2 regions of the Castellaniella sp. genome follow, and region 1 is predicted to be linked to the other one. Evidence: predicted binding sites of a transcription regulator. Region 1 holds the regulator's gene; the other holds the start of a gene.

The links. The regulator sigma-54, encoded in region 1, starts transcription at its own class of promoters, with help from an activator protein. The targets are predictions, from matches to a motif close to TGGCANGNAANCTGCTTT.
Region 2: a site for sigma-54 is predicted at 2,421-2,438, ahead of VDP81_RS01105 (P-II family nitrogen regulator). Genes of this name have one in related genera too.

The regions. Positions count from the first base shown of each region.
Region 1 is NZ_JAUCCU010000001.1:1,707,405-1,715,093, forward strand. It holds gene VDP81_RS08250 (hypothetical protein) at 1-835, shown strand, start outside; gene VDP81_RS08255 (PLP-dependent cysteine synthase family protein) at 882-1,988, opposite strand; gene VDP81_RS08260 (hypothetical protein) at 2,082-2,648, opposite strand; gene rpoN (RNA polymerase factor sigma-54) at 2,655-4,007, shown strand; gene VDP81_RS08270 ((2Fe-2S)-binding protein) at 4,029-4,280, shown strand; gene bfr (bacterioferritin) at 4,416-4,880, shown strand; gene VDP81_RS08280 (LLM class flavin-dependent oxidoreductase) at 4,915-6,201, opposite strand; gene VDP81_RS08285 (3-oxoacyl-ACP reductase) at 6,212-6,991, opposite strand; TPP riboswitch at 7,039-7,130, opposite strand; gene VDP81_RS08290 (hypothetical protein) at 7,184-7,689, opposite strand, start outside.
Region 2 is NZ_JAUCCU010000001.1:217,860-225,548, reverse strand. It holds gene VDP81_RS01115 (putative bifunctional diguanylate cyclase/phosphodiesterase) at 1-798, shown strand, start outside; gene VDP81_RS01110 (ammonium transporter) at 786-2,015, opposite strand; gene VDP81_RS01105 (P-II family nitrogen regulator) at 2,049-2,387, opposite strand; gene VDP81_RS01100 (hypothetical protein) at 2,821-3,222, shown strand; gene VDP81_RS01095 (YifB family Mg chelatase-like AAA ATPase) at 3,360-4,886, shown strand; gene VDP81_RS01090 (accessory factor UbiK family protein) at 4,905-5,153, shown strand; gene rpmI (50S ribosomal protein L35) at 5,329-5,526, shown strand; gene rplT (50S ribosomal protein L20) at 5,540-5,896, shown strand; gene pheS (phenylalanine--tRNA ligase subunit alpha) at 5,975-6,997, shown strand; gene pheT (phenylalanine--tRNA ligase subunit beta) at 7,053-7,689, shown strand, end outside.

The sequences.
Region 1 (7,689 bases):
GCTGGATGCGATTTTCGGCCAACGACTGGGGTCCATTGTCGATCTGGCGCTGATTTTCTTTTTATTCGGGGTTGGCGTTGCCATGCTGGCGGGGACGGGGTCGCTGTTTCGCGAGCACTTCGAACTGCCGGTGCTGGCCGGTGGCCTGTTCATGGCCGTGCTGGTGTCCTTGACCTTGTGCCTGAATGTGCAGCGCATTGTGGATCTGATCAGTTCGGTCACGCCGCTGCTGCTGGCCCTGGTGATTGTGTTGGTCATCTATGCCCTGGTGCGCAGTGATACCAGCGTGGCCACGCTGAATGCCCTGGCGGCAACCCAGGAGGATCGCGCGGCCCCCAACTGGTTCTTGGGTGGGGTGTTGTACGCGTCCTTCAATATTGCCGTGGGTTTTCCGCTGCTGGCGGTTTTGTCGGGTAGTAGCAACAATCTGCACAATACGACGCGCGGCGGCATACTCGGTGGGGTGGGATTGGGCGTACTGATTCTGCTGCTGAATATCGGGCTGTTCGCCAATCTGGATCAGATCCAGGGGGCGGAAATGCCCACGGTGCTGCTGGCAAAAACGCTTAATCCCTGGCTGGGCTGGCTGATGATGCTCTCGCTGTGCTGCATGATCTATAGCACGGCGGTGGGGATGTTCTTTGCCTTCAGCGCACGTTTTGCAGACCCCGAGACGCCGAAGTTCCGGGTGATCAGCATTGTGTCCACCTTTGTGGGGCTGGGGTTGAGCTTCGCCGGCTTCACGACGCTGGTCGGGACGGTATATCCGCTGCTGGGATACCTGGGGATTGCCTTGATCCTGGGCGTGGTGGTGTATTGGTGGCGCAACCGCTGATCGCGGGTTTCTGCTGTCCGGGCTTAGCGTCCGGACAGCAGAAAAATTACAGTAATTCTCCCGTGCCGCTGTCCAGGAATGCTTCGATTTTCGTCCTCCATGCACCGATCTCGAAGCCTTGGGCCTTGAGCCAGTCATTATCATAATAGGTAGTGGCGTAGCGATCTCCGCTGTCGCAGATCAAGGTGACGATCGAGCCGGATTCGCCTTGCTGGCGCATGCGGGCAGCAAGGCTCAGGACGCCCATGAAGTTCGTGCCGGTCGATCCGCCTACGCGTCGAAACAGACGTGCCGACAGCACGTGGGCTGCGGCAATCGAGGCTGCATCGGGGATGCGGATCATCTCGTCGATCACGCCGGGGATGAACGAAGGTTCTACCCGAGGGCGACCAATGCCCTCGATGCGCGAACCCTGGGCCGTGATGTTTTTATCGCCGGTGCGCCAGGCATCGTAAAAAGCCGAGCCTTCGACATCCACCACGCATAGGCGGGTGTCCAGGTTGCGATAGCGGATGAAGCGGCCAATGGTGGCCGAGGTGCCGCCTGTGCCGGCACTCATGACTACCCAGCGGGGCACAGGATTGGGTTCACCTGACATTTGGCGGAAAATGCTGTCGGCGATGTTGTTGTTGCCGCGCCAGTCGGTGGCGCGTTCGGCATGGGTGAACTGATCCAGGTAATAGCCGCCGGTTTTATCGGCGATGGCCTGCGCCACGGCATAGATTTCGTGGGTGTGATCCACGAAGTGGCAATGGCCGCCAAAGCATTCGATGGCCTGGATTTTCTGCTGGCTGGTGGACTTGGGCATGACCGCTGTAAACGGCAGGCCCAGCAGGCGGGCGAAATAGGCTTCGGAAACCGCAGTTGATCCGGATGAGGCCTCGACCAGAGTGGTCTGGCGGCGGATGTGTCCGTTGCAGATGCCGTACAGGAACAGCGACCGCGCCAGCCGATGTTTCAGGCTGCCGGTGGGGTGGGTGCTTTCATCCTTGAAGTAGATGTCGATGCTGGCCAGGCCGGGGAAATCCGGCTTGACCAGGTGCGTATCCGCCGAGCGTCGGCCGTCGGCCTCCAGGATGGTGATGGCGTGTCGGGTCCAGCTGCGGTCATCGGCTGACAGGGCCGAAGGGGTGTCGGAGGGGCGTGCGGTCATGAGGGCAGTATCCTGTATCGTGCCCGACGATCGATCAGGGGGCACTTGGCCTTGAGACTAACAGATCATAATCCTTGCCGCGCCGCCGCTTTCCTATTGGCTGTTTTGCTGGCGGTCGCGGGCGTTTTTCAGCGTTGCCAGCTGCAAGGCGGCCTGTTGCAGGCGTGCAGAGCGCCCGCGGCTGAGCTCTTGTTGGGCCAGCTGCAGGTCGCCTACGCGCAAGGGGTCGTCCTGGGGCTGCCAGGCCCACAGCAGCACATCCAGGGCGGGGGCCGACAGTTGTTGGGCCAGTTGTTGAAACGAATGGTCGTCTACCGTTTTGCGGCGTGCTTGGGCCATGATGCGACGGATGGCCAACGAGACCAGCCAGGCCAGCATGATGGTGACCAGGGCGACCAGCGCCCACCAGAAGTAAGGGTTATAGCGCTGCAGCAAGGCCGTGGCTTCAGTTCCCACCACATGGTTTCCGGCATAATCAATACCATTGCCAAAGGCCAGCAGGCGATTCAGCAGGTCATACCAGACCAGTACCACCAGTACCACAACGGCGGTGGCCATGAGTTTTGCTGCGGCGGTCAAGCGCATCAGGGTTTTGCGCAACAAGCTGGAGTCCTGAGGGCTGGGAGTTTTGAAGGCGTCCTGAGTCATGGTGTCAGTCAAGTGAATATGCGTACGCAAGCGTCCCTGGAGCTGGGGCAGCATCAGCAATTGGTGCTGACCCCGCAACTGCGTCAAGCGCTGAACCTGCTGCAGTGTTCGACCCAGGAACTGGATTTGGAAATTGCCCGGGCTCTGACGGAAAACCCCTTGTTGCAGCGTGATGAAACGCCACCCGAGGCGGCATCGGCACAAGCTGAAATGCTGGAGCACCGTTGGGCGCAGCCCACGAGCCGGACAGTAACGGATGATATGCCAGAATCGCCTGCCGCGCAGAGTCTGGCCGATCATCTGTTGCAGCAATTGCATACGACCCGGGCCTCGGCGCGGGATCAAGCCCTGGTGACTCTGTTGATCGACGATCTGGATGAACATGGGCGGCTGGATTTTGATCCCGCTGCTTATACGGCAGTTTTACCCAGCAGCCTGGGTGTTGAGGATGAAGAATGGCAGACGGCCCTGCGGCTGTTGCAGTCTTTTGATCCCGCCGGAATCGGTGCACGCAGCCTGTCCGAATGCCTGCGCTTGCAGCTGCGTGCCCGGGCCGCCGAATGGCCTGCCGCCGTGCTGGCGACGGCCTTGCAGTTGACGCGGCACCTGGAGGATCTGGCGGCTGGCCGTTGGGCCAAGCTCTGTGCAGCACTGGCTTGCGACCGGGATCAGTTGGAACTGGCCCGCCAGGCCATTCTGCGGCTTGATCCCCACCCAGCCAGTGCCTGGACAGACGAGGCACCTGCTTACATCGTGCCGGATATCCTTTTTTATCATGCGGCCAGCGGCTGGCAGGCCAGCCTGAATCCGGCGCTGGAACCGCGCGTGCGCGTCGATCCGGATTTATTGGCCCAGATGGAGGACACTACCACTGGGCCGGTTCTGCGCGAGTCTCTGCAGCAGGCGCGCTTGCTGATTGCGCAACTGGGCCAGCGGCGGCATACGATTTTGCGGGTGGCCGAATGTATCGCGGTGCACCAGCAGGCTTTTCTGGATCATGGGCAGGCTGCCCTGCGACCCTTGGTATTGCGCGAGGTGGCTCAGGTTCTGGGTTTGCATGAGTCTACGATTTCCCGGGCGACGCGCTTGAAATATGCCCAGACCCCCTGGGGGATTTGCGAGCTGAAGTATTTTTTTGCAACAGGTGTCCAGACCGATACCGGTGAGGATGCGTCGGCCCAGGCGATTCAGGCGGTGATGCGCCGCCTGCTGGCTGCCGAGCAGCCGGAAAAACCCTGGTCTGATGCGCGTTTGACCACGTTGCTGGCCGAGCAAGGCTTTGTGATTGCCCGCCGCACTGTCGCCAAATATCGTGAAGCCATGGGAATACCGGTGGCCAGCCTGCGCAAGAAACGCTTGTCATCGGCGTAATAAAGGATAATAATGATTCGCATGTATATTTGTGTATGCAACGCGATCAGCGAACGCCATGTCCAGGAAGCCATTGCCCAAGGGGCAAAGGATCTCAGCGACCTGCAGGCCCAACTGGGGGTCGCCACCTGTTGCGGCCAATGCGCCGAGACTGCCACCGACTATCTACCGGGTGGGCAGTATGCCGCCGATGCCATGCCGCCGGCAGTCGAGCCTGATCACGTGGTGCAAGTCCCCATGCTGGCCAGCACCGAGATTCGCCGCGTCGCTTGATGCGTTTGGCCTTCTGCCAGCTTCAGACCCTGCTCATCTCATGAGCAGGGCATCCCTGTCTATCTGTCCGATTACCTGCTAGCCTTATGGCTTACAGTCTGCATAGGTGTAGGCTGCGTCAGCCAGGAGCACATCATGAAGGGCGATAAGACCGTTATTCAATACCTCAACCAACAGCTCAAAAACGAGCTCTCCGCCATCAACCAGTATTTTCTGCATGCCCGCATGATGAATCACTGGGGCTACGAAAAACTGGGCAAACACGAATACGACGAGTCCATCGGCGAGATGAAACATGCCGATATGCTGATTCAGCGCATCTTTACCCTGGATGGTCTGCCTAATCTCCAGGATTTGCATAAGCTGATGATCGGTGAGTCCGTGCCGGAGATCCTGTCTTGCGATCTGAAGCTGGAAACCGCCGCTCAGGCCACCGTCAAGGAAGCCATGAAATACTGCGAATCAGTGCAGGATTATGCGTCGCGCGATCTCTTTCTGACGATCCTGAACGATACCGAGGAACACATAGACTGGCTGGAGACCCAACTGGATCTGGTCGAACAGCTGGGCCTGCAGAACTATCTGCAATCGCAGGTGTAATCAGGCGCTGTCGGGTTGGGGGGCTTCCTGCTTCCTAGCCAAGGCCAAGATGGCTGCGTAGCGTGTGGCCTTGGTATGCGCGCCTGAAAAGCCCGCGATCCTGCAGGATCGGTATCACCTGCTCAATGAAGTCGTCCAGGCTGCCTGGCAGCGAGGGGGGCATCAGATTGAAGCCGTCTGCCCCCTCGTTTAGAAACCAGTGCTCGATATGGTCAGCGATCTGATCCGGGGTGCCAACGACGGTGCAGTGGCCTCCCCCGGCGGCCAGCCGTCCAAGCAGTTGGCGCAATGTGGGTTGTTCAGTCTCGATGATGCGCAATATGGTGGCATAGCGGCCTTTGGGGCCCGAGAAATCCTCTAGCGCAGGCAGTGGCGGCACAGGCGCATCCAAGGCCCAGCCCTGGCAGTCCTGAAAAATAAACCCTTCTAATTGCCTGAGCGACGACTGAACAGGCAGCAGAGCGTCCAGCGCCTGTTGTTTGGCGCGTGCCTCTGCCTGGGTGGATGCCACATAAGTCACCAGGCCAGGCAAAATCGGTACTGGCTCGGATCTGCCCGCCGCTTTGACGCGTTGTTTGATGTCACGATAATAGGCCTGGGCGGCAGGCAGGTCGTGGGCGACAGCGTAGATGGCTTCGGCGTGCCGTGCAGCAAGCGCCCGGCCTTGTGGTGAGGCGCCTGCCTGGAATAGAACGGGACGGCCCTGAGGCGGTCGCGGAACGGTGAGTGGGCCGTCTACCCGAAAATAGGCGCCTTGGTGTTTGATGGCATGCACGCGGGCGGGATCGGCGTAGGGCCCTTGGCGATCACACAGCAGGGCATTTGTGTCCCAGCTGTCCCAAAGCGCTTTGACGACAGACACAAATTCCTCGGCGCGCGCATAACGCTGCGCATGGTCGGGCATGGCCTCGTAGCCGTGGTTGCGGGCCTCGGCGTCAAACATGGACGTCACGACGTTCCAGCCCATGCGCCCACGGCTGATGTGATCCAGAGAAGCCAGCATCCGGGCGGCATGAAAGGGGGTGCAGAAGGTGCTGGATAGTGTGCCGATCAGGCCAATATGCTCGGTTGCCCGCCCGATGGCGGCCAATGCGGTCAAGGGCTCCAGAAACCAGCGTGGGCCGTCTTCGATATGGTCGGCTGAATGGCCATCAGCCAGAAATATCGCGTCAAGCTTGCCGCGTTCAGCCATCTGGGCCACAGATTCGTAATAAGCGATATTGCCTAATTGGTCGGCGCATGAGTCGGGCGCACGCCAAGCGGCTTTGTGATGGCCGCAGGCAAACAGGAATAGATTCAGGTGCAGGCTGCGTTGGCTCATGGCGCAACCCTTAGTTTTTAACCAAACCGCCGTCGACCACCAGATTTTGTCCGGTGATGGCGCGAGCCCAAGGCGAGGCGAAGAACAATACGGCGTCGGCGAGTTCGTCTGGGGTCACCACCCGGCGCAAAGGCGTATTGGCGGCAATCAGATCAAAGACCGCAGGGGGCGTGGCTGCTGAGGCATCGGTGGTTTGCAGCAGCCCTCCCGATACCATATTGACCGTGATTCCGGCTGCGCCAAGGTCCTGGGCTGCTGTCCGCGTCAAAGCCAATAAGGCCGCTTTGGCTGCGGTGTAATCGTGGTAGGGAACCACCGGGTTCTGGAATAGATTTGTGCCGATGTTGATGATGCGTCCGAACCCCAAGGACTTCATGCCAGGCAAGGTGGCTTGCATGGTATTGAGGGCGCCTTGTACGGCACCCATCTGTGCCTGCATCGAGCCCCAGGACAGATTTTCCAGGGTGGGCCGGGCATCGCCATTAAAAGAAAAGTCGGGCAGAGCGTTGTTGACCACTGTGGTGATGGGGCTGCCGAAATGGGCCTGGGCCTGGTTCGCCATATGTTGCACGGCAGCGGGATCGCAGACATCGGCTTTCAGGGCCAGTGCGTGTGCCGGTGCCAGGCTGGCCCGCTGGTCTGCGGCGGATTGGCTGGTGCGGTAGTTGATGACGACGCGTGCACCAGCCTGCAGGAAGGCGTTGACCAAGCTGGCGCCCAGGCCGCGTGCCCCGCCGGTGACGAGGACAATTTGCTGGTCGAAATTAAGTGCAGGATATCTTTCTGTCATGATGCGCCCTAGGAAAATGGCGGGGGCACATCAAGATGCAAAACAGTGCGAGGCATCGATGACATCCCTCCGCCGGTATGATCCGGATCAGGTTCGGCGGGTGTTGTCTCAGCCCTGTGGGGCACCCCGTGTCTGTGGTCAGTACCATAGCACGGAAAAACAGAATAGGGCCATCGAAGGCCCATAGAGATATCAGCGTTCTGCCGGGCAGTCTGGGGCCTTGCCCCAGGCGTTGTTGGGCCCGCAGTATTTATTGCGGGCCGCCCAGGCACAAGAAGGCCGCGAAAAGAATCCCAGGGCTTCGCAGGATTTCAGCTCGGCCTGGAATGTGGCCTGCCAGTTTGCGTTGGTGACGGCGGCGGGATTGGGCGCAGGCGGTGGTGGCGGAACATCGATGGGCTGCACGGTCTGGCTGTTCAGCAGCATGTCGATGTTGGCAATGCCCTGCAGGCCGCTGTCATCCATCTGACTTTGTGCCGCCAGGGCAATGGCTTCGTCCATGGTGATGGTGGTGGTGGCCAGGGCGATGGGACGGTTTTCGTCCATCAGCGGGGTCGGCTGCAGTTGCCAGTCTACGGGTGGGGGCAGGCTGGGCACGCCCAAGCGCCCGTTAGATAAGGGCTGGGGGGCCGGAGCCACGAAAGGTCGGCCATTGGCATCCAGCACAGGTACATCGCCCTGCGTGCTGGCGGAGTCGG
Region 2 (7,689 bases), 1.5 Mb from region 1:
CGTGAATCTGCCCAGACTCGGCGAGATTTATTGCGCGCCATGCAATTGGCTCTGGACGAGGAAGAGTTTGTCTTGCACTACCAGCCCATTGTGAATATGCACGATGGACGCATCGTCAAGGCCGAGGCTCTGCTGCGCTGGCAGCACCCTGAGCGCGGCATGATCAGCCCTGCAGACTTCATTCCGCTGGCCGAAGACAGCGGTCTGATCGTGCCGATTGGCAACTGGGTCTACGAGCGCGTGCTGGAGCAGACTCGGGTTTGGCGTCAGACGCTTGACGCTGATTTTGAACTCAGTATCAATGTGTCTCCTGCGCAGTTTCAATACGAAGGGCTGGATCCTACTGCCTGGGTGCAGGCTTTGCAGCAATATGGCCTGCCTGGGTCTGCAATCGCTATCGAGATCACCGAGCGCCTGCTGCTGGAGGCTGAAGACGAATCCGCCGCCCGCCTGCAGGTGTTCAGAGATGCGGGCATGCAGATCGCCCTGGATGATTTTGGCACTGGCTATTCCTCCTTGTCCTATCTGAAGCGTTTCAAGGTGGATGTGCTGAAAATCGACCAGAGCTTTGTGCGTAATTTATCTGCGGGTTCTGAAGATCTGGTTCTGTGCCAGGCCATCATTCTGATGGCCCACCAGCTTGGCATGCGCGTGATCGCCGAGGGCATCGAAACTGAGGAACACCATCAACTGCTGCTGAAGGCCGGTTGCGATTATGGGCAGGGATATTGGTACGGGCGGCCCATGCTCGCAGCCGACCTGGCCGCCCGTTTAGTGCAAGAAGATCAGGTCGGATAGGCTGTTTCACCATGGTCGGTCTGGTCCAGCCCCTGGGTTTCCTGTTCGTCGGAGGCCTTAAGGCCAATCAGGCGGTTGGCGAGATAAGCGGCGATGCCGGCCGCCAGCGCCGCCCAGATCATGCTGATCAGGATGGCTTCTACCTGCCGCCAGGTCTGACTCAGTAATGCACTCAGCCCCGCTGGGCCGGGGCCACCCAGGCTGGCTGAATAAAAAACACCAGTCAGTAAGGCGCCTACGATGCCGCCGACTGCATGGATGCCAAACACATCGAAGGCGTCGTCAATGCCGATCAGTCGCTTGAGCCTATTCACGCCATAAAAGACGGCCCAGGCGGCCAGTGCGCCAATCAGCAGGGCACTGCTGGGGGCTACCAGGCCCGCTGCCGGGGTAATGCCCACCAATCCGGCGATGGCCCCGGAGGTGGCGCCCAGCAAAGACGCTTTGCCTTTCAGCAGACGCTCTGCTCCAGCCCAGGCCAGCACACCGCAGACCGCTGCCAACAGGGTGTTGGCCAGGGCCAGGACGGCCTGCGCATTGGCGGCCAGTGCTGAACCGCCATTAAAACCAAACCAGCCTATCCACAGCAGGGCAGCCCCGGTCAGATTCATCGGCAGATTGTGAGGCGGCATGGGCAGTCGACCATGGCCCAGCCTTGGGCCGATCACAAAGGCCGCAACTAAACCGGCTACTCCCGCGCTGATATGCACGACCGTGCCGCCTGCGAAATCCAGGGCGCCCCGCAGGTGCAGCCAGCCATCTTCGGCCCAGACCATGTGGGCGATGGGTAGATACCCCAAGGCAAACCAGATGCCGGTAAAACACAAGACTGCCCCGAAGCGGGCGCGCTCGGCGATGCTGCCGGTGATCAGGCCGCAGGTAATGGCCGCAAAAGTTGCCTGAAACAGGGCAAACAAGAGTTCTGGCATGGACCCCCACAACGGCAGGTTGTCGGTGGCGTCTGCCCGGTAGAGGCCAGCCAGGCCCAGATGGTCAATTCCCCCCAGTAAGCCGGTGCCCGGGGTAAACACCAGAGAATAGCCAAACAGAAACCATAGAAAAATCGCTAAAGCGCAGGTGCACAGGGTTTGGCTCATGACCGACAGCACATGGCGTTGCCGGGCGAGCCCCCCATAGAACAGGGCCAGACCGGGGACGCACATCAGCCACACCAGAACAGTCGAAGCCATCATCCAGACTACGTCGGCTTTATCCATTGTCGTTACTCCTAGTCAATGTTTGAGGTAGGCTCAAAGAGCGGCTTCGTCGGATTCGCCCGTACGGATGCGAATCACTTGTTCCAGCGGCGTGACGAAAATCTTGCCATCGCCGATTTTTCCGGAATGAGCTGCCTGGCACAGGCATTCCAGCGTCTGTTCCAGTTGGGTGTCCGAAACGGCAATCTGGACTTGGAGCTTGGGCAGAAAATCCACTTGATACTCTGCGCCGCGGTAGAGTTCGGTGTGGCCTTTTTGCCGCCCGAAACCACGGGCTTCGGTGACAGTCATGCCTTGTATGCCGATATCGATCAGTGCGGCGTGCACTTCGTCCAGCTTGAAGGGTTTGATAATGGCGGTGATCAGTTTCATGCGTGCTCCTGATGTCGGGGGTACGTATGAAGCAAAGCAAGACTCATGCCAATGCTGATCAGAAGGCGTCGGCTTGGCGATGGCCTGGGTTTGCACCACGCTGAAGCACGGTGCGTCGAACTGGTGCGCCGTGGGCATGTGCTTGTCGGGGCTTGCACAGAAACAGCGGGGGGCGTAGAAAAGCTTGTAGTTTTGTGTCGAGTTGTGCTGGTCATGCTCAGGCCCTGGACAGGTGTTTATGCGCGCTGTCTCTGTGAAGCGGGGTGGGGATAGGCTGCCACCCTGGGGGCAGGGCTGAAATCAGTCCTTACATGCCAGGGTTTACCCTAGACTTGATCCCACTAGAATGATCAGCAACCCGGTTTTGAGCCATGGGAATTCGATGTGGACTTGCACCGAGCTGAATGCAATCATCTTAAATAGGGGAAAAACCATGAAAATTACGAATAAAACGTTGACTATCGCTGCTTTGGCGGCTTCCTTGAGCCTGTTGGCGGCCTGCTCCAAGACTGAAGAGCCTGCTGCGCCTGTCGCGTCCTCCACGGCACCGGCACCCTCCGCCTCATCGACGCCCACGCCGGCGCCCGTGCCGCCCGTGGCCCAAGACTCCACGACCCCAGCGCCAGTCCAGCAGCCCACCTTGGAAGAAAAACTCCAGGACTCGGCTCAGCAGGCCAAAGACAAAATGTCCGAGGCCGGTCAGGCCATCAAGGACGGCGCTGGCGAACTCGCAGACAAAGCTGGGCAGGCTGCCAACAGTGCGCGCGAGTCCGTGGTGTCTGGTGCCGCCAAGGCGGATGCCGCGATTCAGGGCGCGGTTGGCAACAAGGAATAAGCACGACTCGGATACGCCCGTCGCCAAGATACAGGCAGGGCTTGACGAGCTAGGACAAAAGGGCGCATTGGCGCCCTTTTTTGCGCCTGCGCTGCTTATAGTGGCTGGTATTGCTGCCATTGTTCTGGAGGGTTGTCATGTCGCTCGCTGTGCTGGCCAGTCGGGCCTTGTTCGGGCTGCAGGCCAGGCCTGTCCAGGTCGAGATTCATGTGGGCAATGGCCTGCCTGCTTTTGCCGTGGTTGGCCTGCCGGGGGCCGGCGTGCGCGAGAGCCGGGATCGCGTGCGTTCGGCGATTCTCAATTGCGGTTTTGACTTTCCTGCCGGGCGGATTACCGTCAATCTGGCGCCAGCGGACTTGCCCAAGGACTCGGGCCGATTCGATCTGCCGATTGCGCTGGGTGTGCTGCTGGCATCGGGACAGGTGGCTGATCAGCAGGGCCATAGCCCAGACTTGCGGCATTACGTGCTGGCGGGTGAATTGTCCCTGACCGGCACCCTGGTGCCGACCGAGTCCGCCTTGGCCATTGCCCTGGCGGTCATGCGGGATGATCCCGCTGCGATTGTGATCATGGCGTCGCCCGCTGCTCAGGTGGCTGCGTTGGTGCCTGGGCTTCGGGTCTTGGCGGCGGGCAGCCTGGACGAGGTGGTGCGCCACTTTCGCGACGAGCAGCCTTTGCAGGCCGCCAGCCCGGCAGCTTGGCGGATTGCCGAGGAGCCCTCTTTGTGTCTGGCCGATGTACGCGGCCAGGCCCTGGCGCGTCGTGCCCTGGAAGTTGCCGCCGCCGGCGGGCATAGTTTGTTGATGAGTGGCCCCCCTGGGGTGGGCAAGAGCATGCTGGCGCAGCGTCTGCCCAGCCTGCTGCCGCCTTTGACCCACTTGCAGGCCCTGGAGGTCGCCGCAGTTCATGGCCTGCTGCAGCCTCAGCACTCGTGGTCGCTGGCGCCGCCCTTCAGAGCACCCCATCATGGGGCATCGCGCTCGGCCCTGGTGGGTGGGGGCGTCCATCCGCGTCCCGGAGAGATCAGTCTGGCACATCACGGTATTTTATTCTTGGACGAGCTGCCCGAGTTCGATCGGAGGGCGCTGGAGTCCTTGCGAGAGCCCCTGGAAACCGGTGCTGTCACCATAGCGCGGGCGGCAGGCAGCTGTCGTTTTCCGGCGCATTTCCAGCTGATCGCTGCGATGAATTCTTGTCCGTGCGGCTGGCTGGGTCACCCTCGACGGCAGTGCCTCTGCCCGCAGGATAGGGTGGCGCGCTATCGTGCTCGAGTCTCCGGTCCGCTGATGGATCGCATCGATCTGCATGTTTCCCTGGTGGTCGAAAGTGCCTGGCACGAGGCGCCGGCAGGAGAGCCTTCTGCGTCTGTGCGTGAACGGGTATTGGCGGCACGGCAGCGCCAACTGGCCCGCCAAGGGGGGCTGAATGCCGATCTGGATGTGGCGGGGCTGGCCCAGCATGCCCGTCTGGATGCGGATGGCGAAACTCTGCTGGCCCGCACGGTCGAGATGTGGGGTTGGTCGGCGCGCGCCACGCAGCGTGTTTTGCGGGTGGCGCGGACCCTGGGGGATTTGCAGGCAAGCGAGGCATTGGACGTGGCGCTGCTGGCTCAGGCGATTCAGTTTCGCCCTGATTCTGGCGCAGCCGTTAAAATGGGGTTTTAGAACGCACAGGAGTCCTTTGTGATCGCTCCCAATCAATGGCTGGATGATTTCCAGAAGAATATGTCTGATCTGCTGGCCAAGACTCCCGCAGCCGACATCGAACGCAATCTCAAGGCGTTGATGCTTCAGACCTTTTCCCGGATGGACCTGGTGACCCGCGAGGAGTTCGACATCCAGGCCGATTTATTGACGCGAGCGCTGCAGCGCGTAGATGCGCTAGAGTCCCGTGTCCAGGCGCTGGAACAGAAACTCGACAAAACCCAGTAAATCACCTTATAATCAAGGGCTTTTCTCAGTTCGCTATTCGTAGCGGGCCGAGAAGCAATGGTCCATTCATGCATGTTGCGCATGATGGGTCGTTATGTGATTGCGGATTACAGGTCATCCAAGCGTCCGGTCTTTCGGGCCACCTGGGTTCGCCAAGTCAACAAGAGTAATCGTCATGCCCAAGATGAAGAGCAAAAAAGGCGCCTCCAAGCGCTTTAAGGTGCGCGGCAGTGGTTCCATCAAGCGCGGCCAGGCTTTCAAACGTCACATCCTGACCAAGAAAACCACCAAGAACAAGCGCCAATTGCGCGGTTCTACCGCTGTCCATGATTCCGATGTCGCCTCCGTAAGGGCGATGTTGCCTTTCGCCTGATCGGAGAAGTCTAATGCCTCGCGTCAAACGCGGCGTCACTGCACGTGCACGCCATAAAAAAGTCCTCAAAGCCGCCAAGGGTTACCGTGGCCGTCGTGGTAATGTATTCCGGATTGCGAAACAAGCCGTCATGCGGGCAGGTCAGTATGCCTACCGCGACCGCCGCAATAAAAAGCGCACGTTCCGTGCGCTGTGGATCACCCGTATCAATGCGGGTTGCCGCGAACTCGGCGTTACCTACAGCGTGTTCATCGCTGGTCTGAAAAAGGCCTCGATCGAACTCGACCGTAAGGTCCTGGCCGATATGGCAGTCAAGGACAAAGCTGGCTTTGCCGCTATTGTGGCTCAGGCGAAATCCGCACTGGCCTAATTGATACAGTTTCGTTTTTGATTCTGTCTCATCGTAAACGGAGCTCACCTGGGCTCCGTTTGCGTTTTGGAAGAAATTATGGACACGACGCTCGACGAACTCATCCGGCAGGCACAGGGCCGTTTTGCTCAGGCACAGGATGCAGCCTCACTAGAAAACGAAAAAGCTGCCTTTCTGGGCAAACAGGGCTCCCTGACTGCCTTGCTCAAAGGGCTGGCCGGTCTGCAGGGCGATGAAAAAAAGTCCCGCGGTGCCCAGATCAATCAGACCAAGCAGCAGATCGAAGCCCTGTTGAATCAGCGCAGGGCCGAACTGGCCCAGGCCGCGCTGGACCAGCGCCTGGCTGCCGAGACCATTGATGTGACCTTGCCTGGCCGTGGTCGTGGTACAGGGGGGATACACCCCGTGATCCGTACTTGGCAGCGTGTCGAGCAGATTTTCCGTTCCATCGGTTTTGACGTGGCGGATGGCCCCGAGATCGAGAACGACTGGACTAATTTCACAGCCCTGAATAATCCGGAAAATCACCCGGCGCGTTCGATGCAGGACACCTTCTATGTGGACATGCAGGACGCGGACGGCCTGCCGCTGGTGCTGCGCACGCATACCAGCCCCATGCAGGTGCGCTATGCCCGCATGCATACCCCCCCGATCAAGGTCATCGCCCCGGGGCGCACCTATCGGGTGGACAGCGATGCCACGCACTCGCCCATGTTCCACCAGGTCGAAGGCCTGTGGATCGCCGAGGATATTTCCTTTGCCGATCTGAAGGGCGTGTACACCAATTTCCTGCGGGCCTTCTTCGAGACCGACGATCTGACGCTGCGGTTCCGGCCTTCATTTTTCCCGTTCACCGAACCATCGGCTGAAATCGACATGATGTTCACCTCCGGACCCAACCAAGGGCGTTGGCTGGAGATTTCCGGCTCGGGCCAGGTGCATCCCCAAGTGGTGCGTAATTTCGGCCTGGACCCAGAGCGTTATATCGGTTTTGCCTTTGGCTCCGGGCTGGAACGCCTCACCATGCTGCGCTATGGGGTCAATGACTTGCGTCAGTTCTTCGAGGGCGATCTGCGCTTTTTGCGCCAATTCAACGTCTAACATGTGGTTTCTCAGGAAACCACATGCTGGCATGCGGCAATACGGAATCTGAATCATGCAATTTCCAGAATCATGGCTGAGGGACTGGGCCAACCCTGATATCGACGGCCAGGCCTTGTCCCATCGGCTGACCATGGCCGGCCTCGAGGTCGAAGACGCAGACCCTTATGCGCCGCCCTTTTCAGGGGTGGTGGTAGCCCGGATCGAAACCATTGCGCCACACCCGGACGCGGATAAGCTGCGTATTTGCCAAGTCAATGACGGCTCGGCAGCACTGCTGCAAATCGTCTGCGGCGCACCCAATGCCGCCGCCGGCCTGATGGTGCCCCTGGCGCGCGTCGGGGCCGAATTGCCTGGTGGCATGAAGATTGGCCCAGTCAAGATGCGGGGGGTCGAGTCTTTCGGCATGCTGTGTTCGGCCCGCGAACTCGGTCTGTCACAGGATCACGCAGGCTTGCTGGCGCTGGCTGCCGATTTGACTCCAGGCATGGATTTGCGTCAGGCCCTGGACCTGGATGACACGATCTACACCCTGAAGCTCACCCCGAATCGTGCGGATTGCCTGTCGATCCTGGGGGTGGCTCGCGAAGTTGCGGCCTTGACGGGCTGTGCTTTGCGCGAAGTGGCTGTGCCCCAGGTGCCGGTCACGATTCAGGACCGCTTGCCCGTGACCGTGCAGGCACCTGATCTGT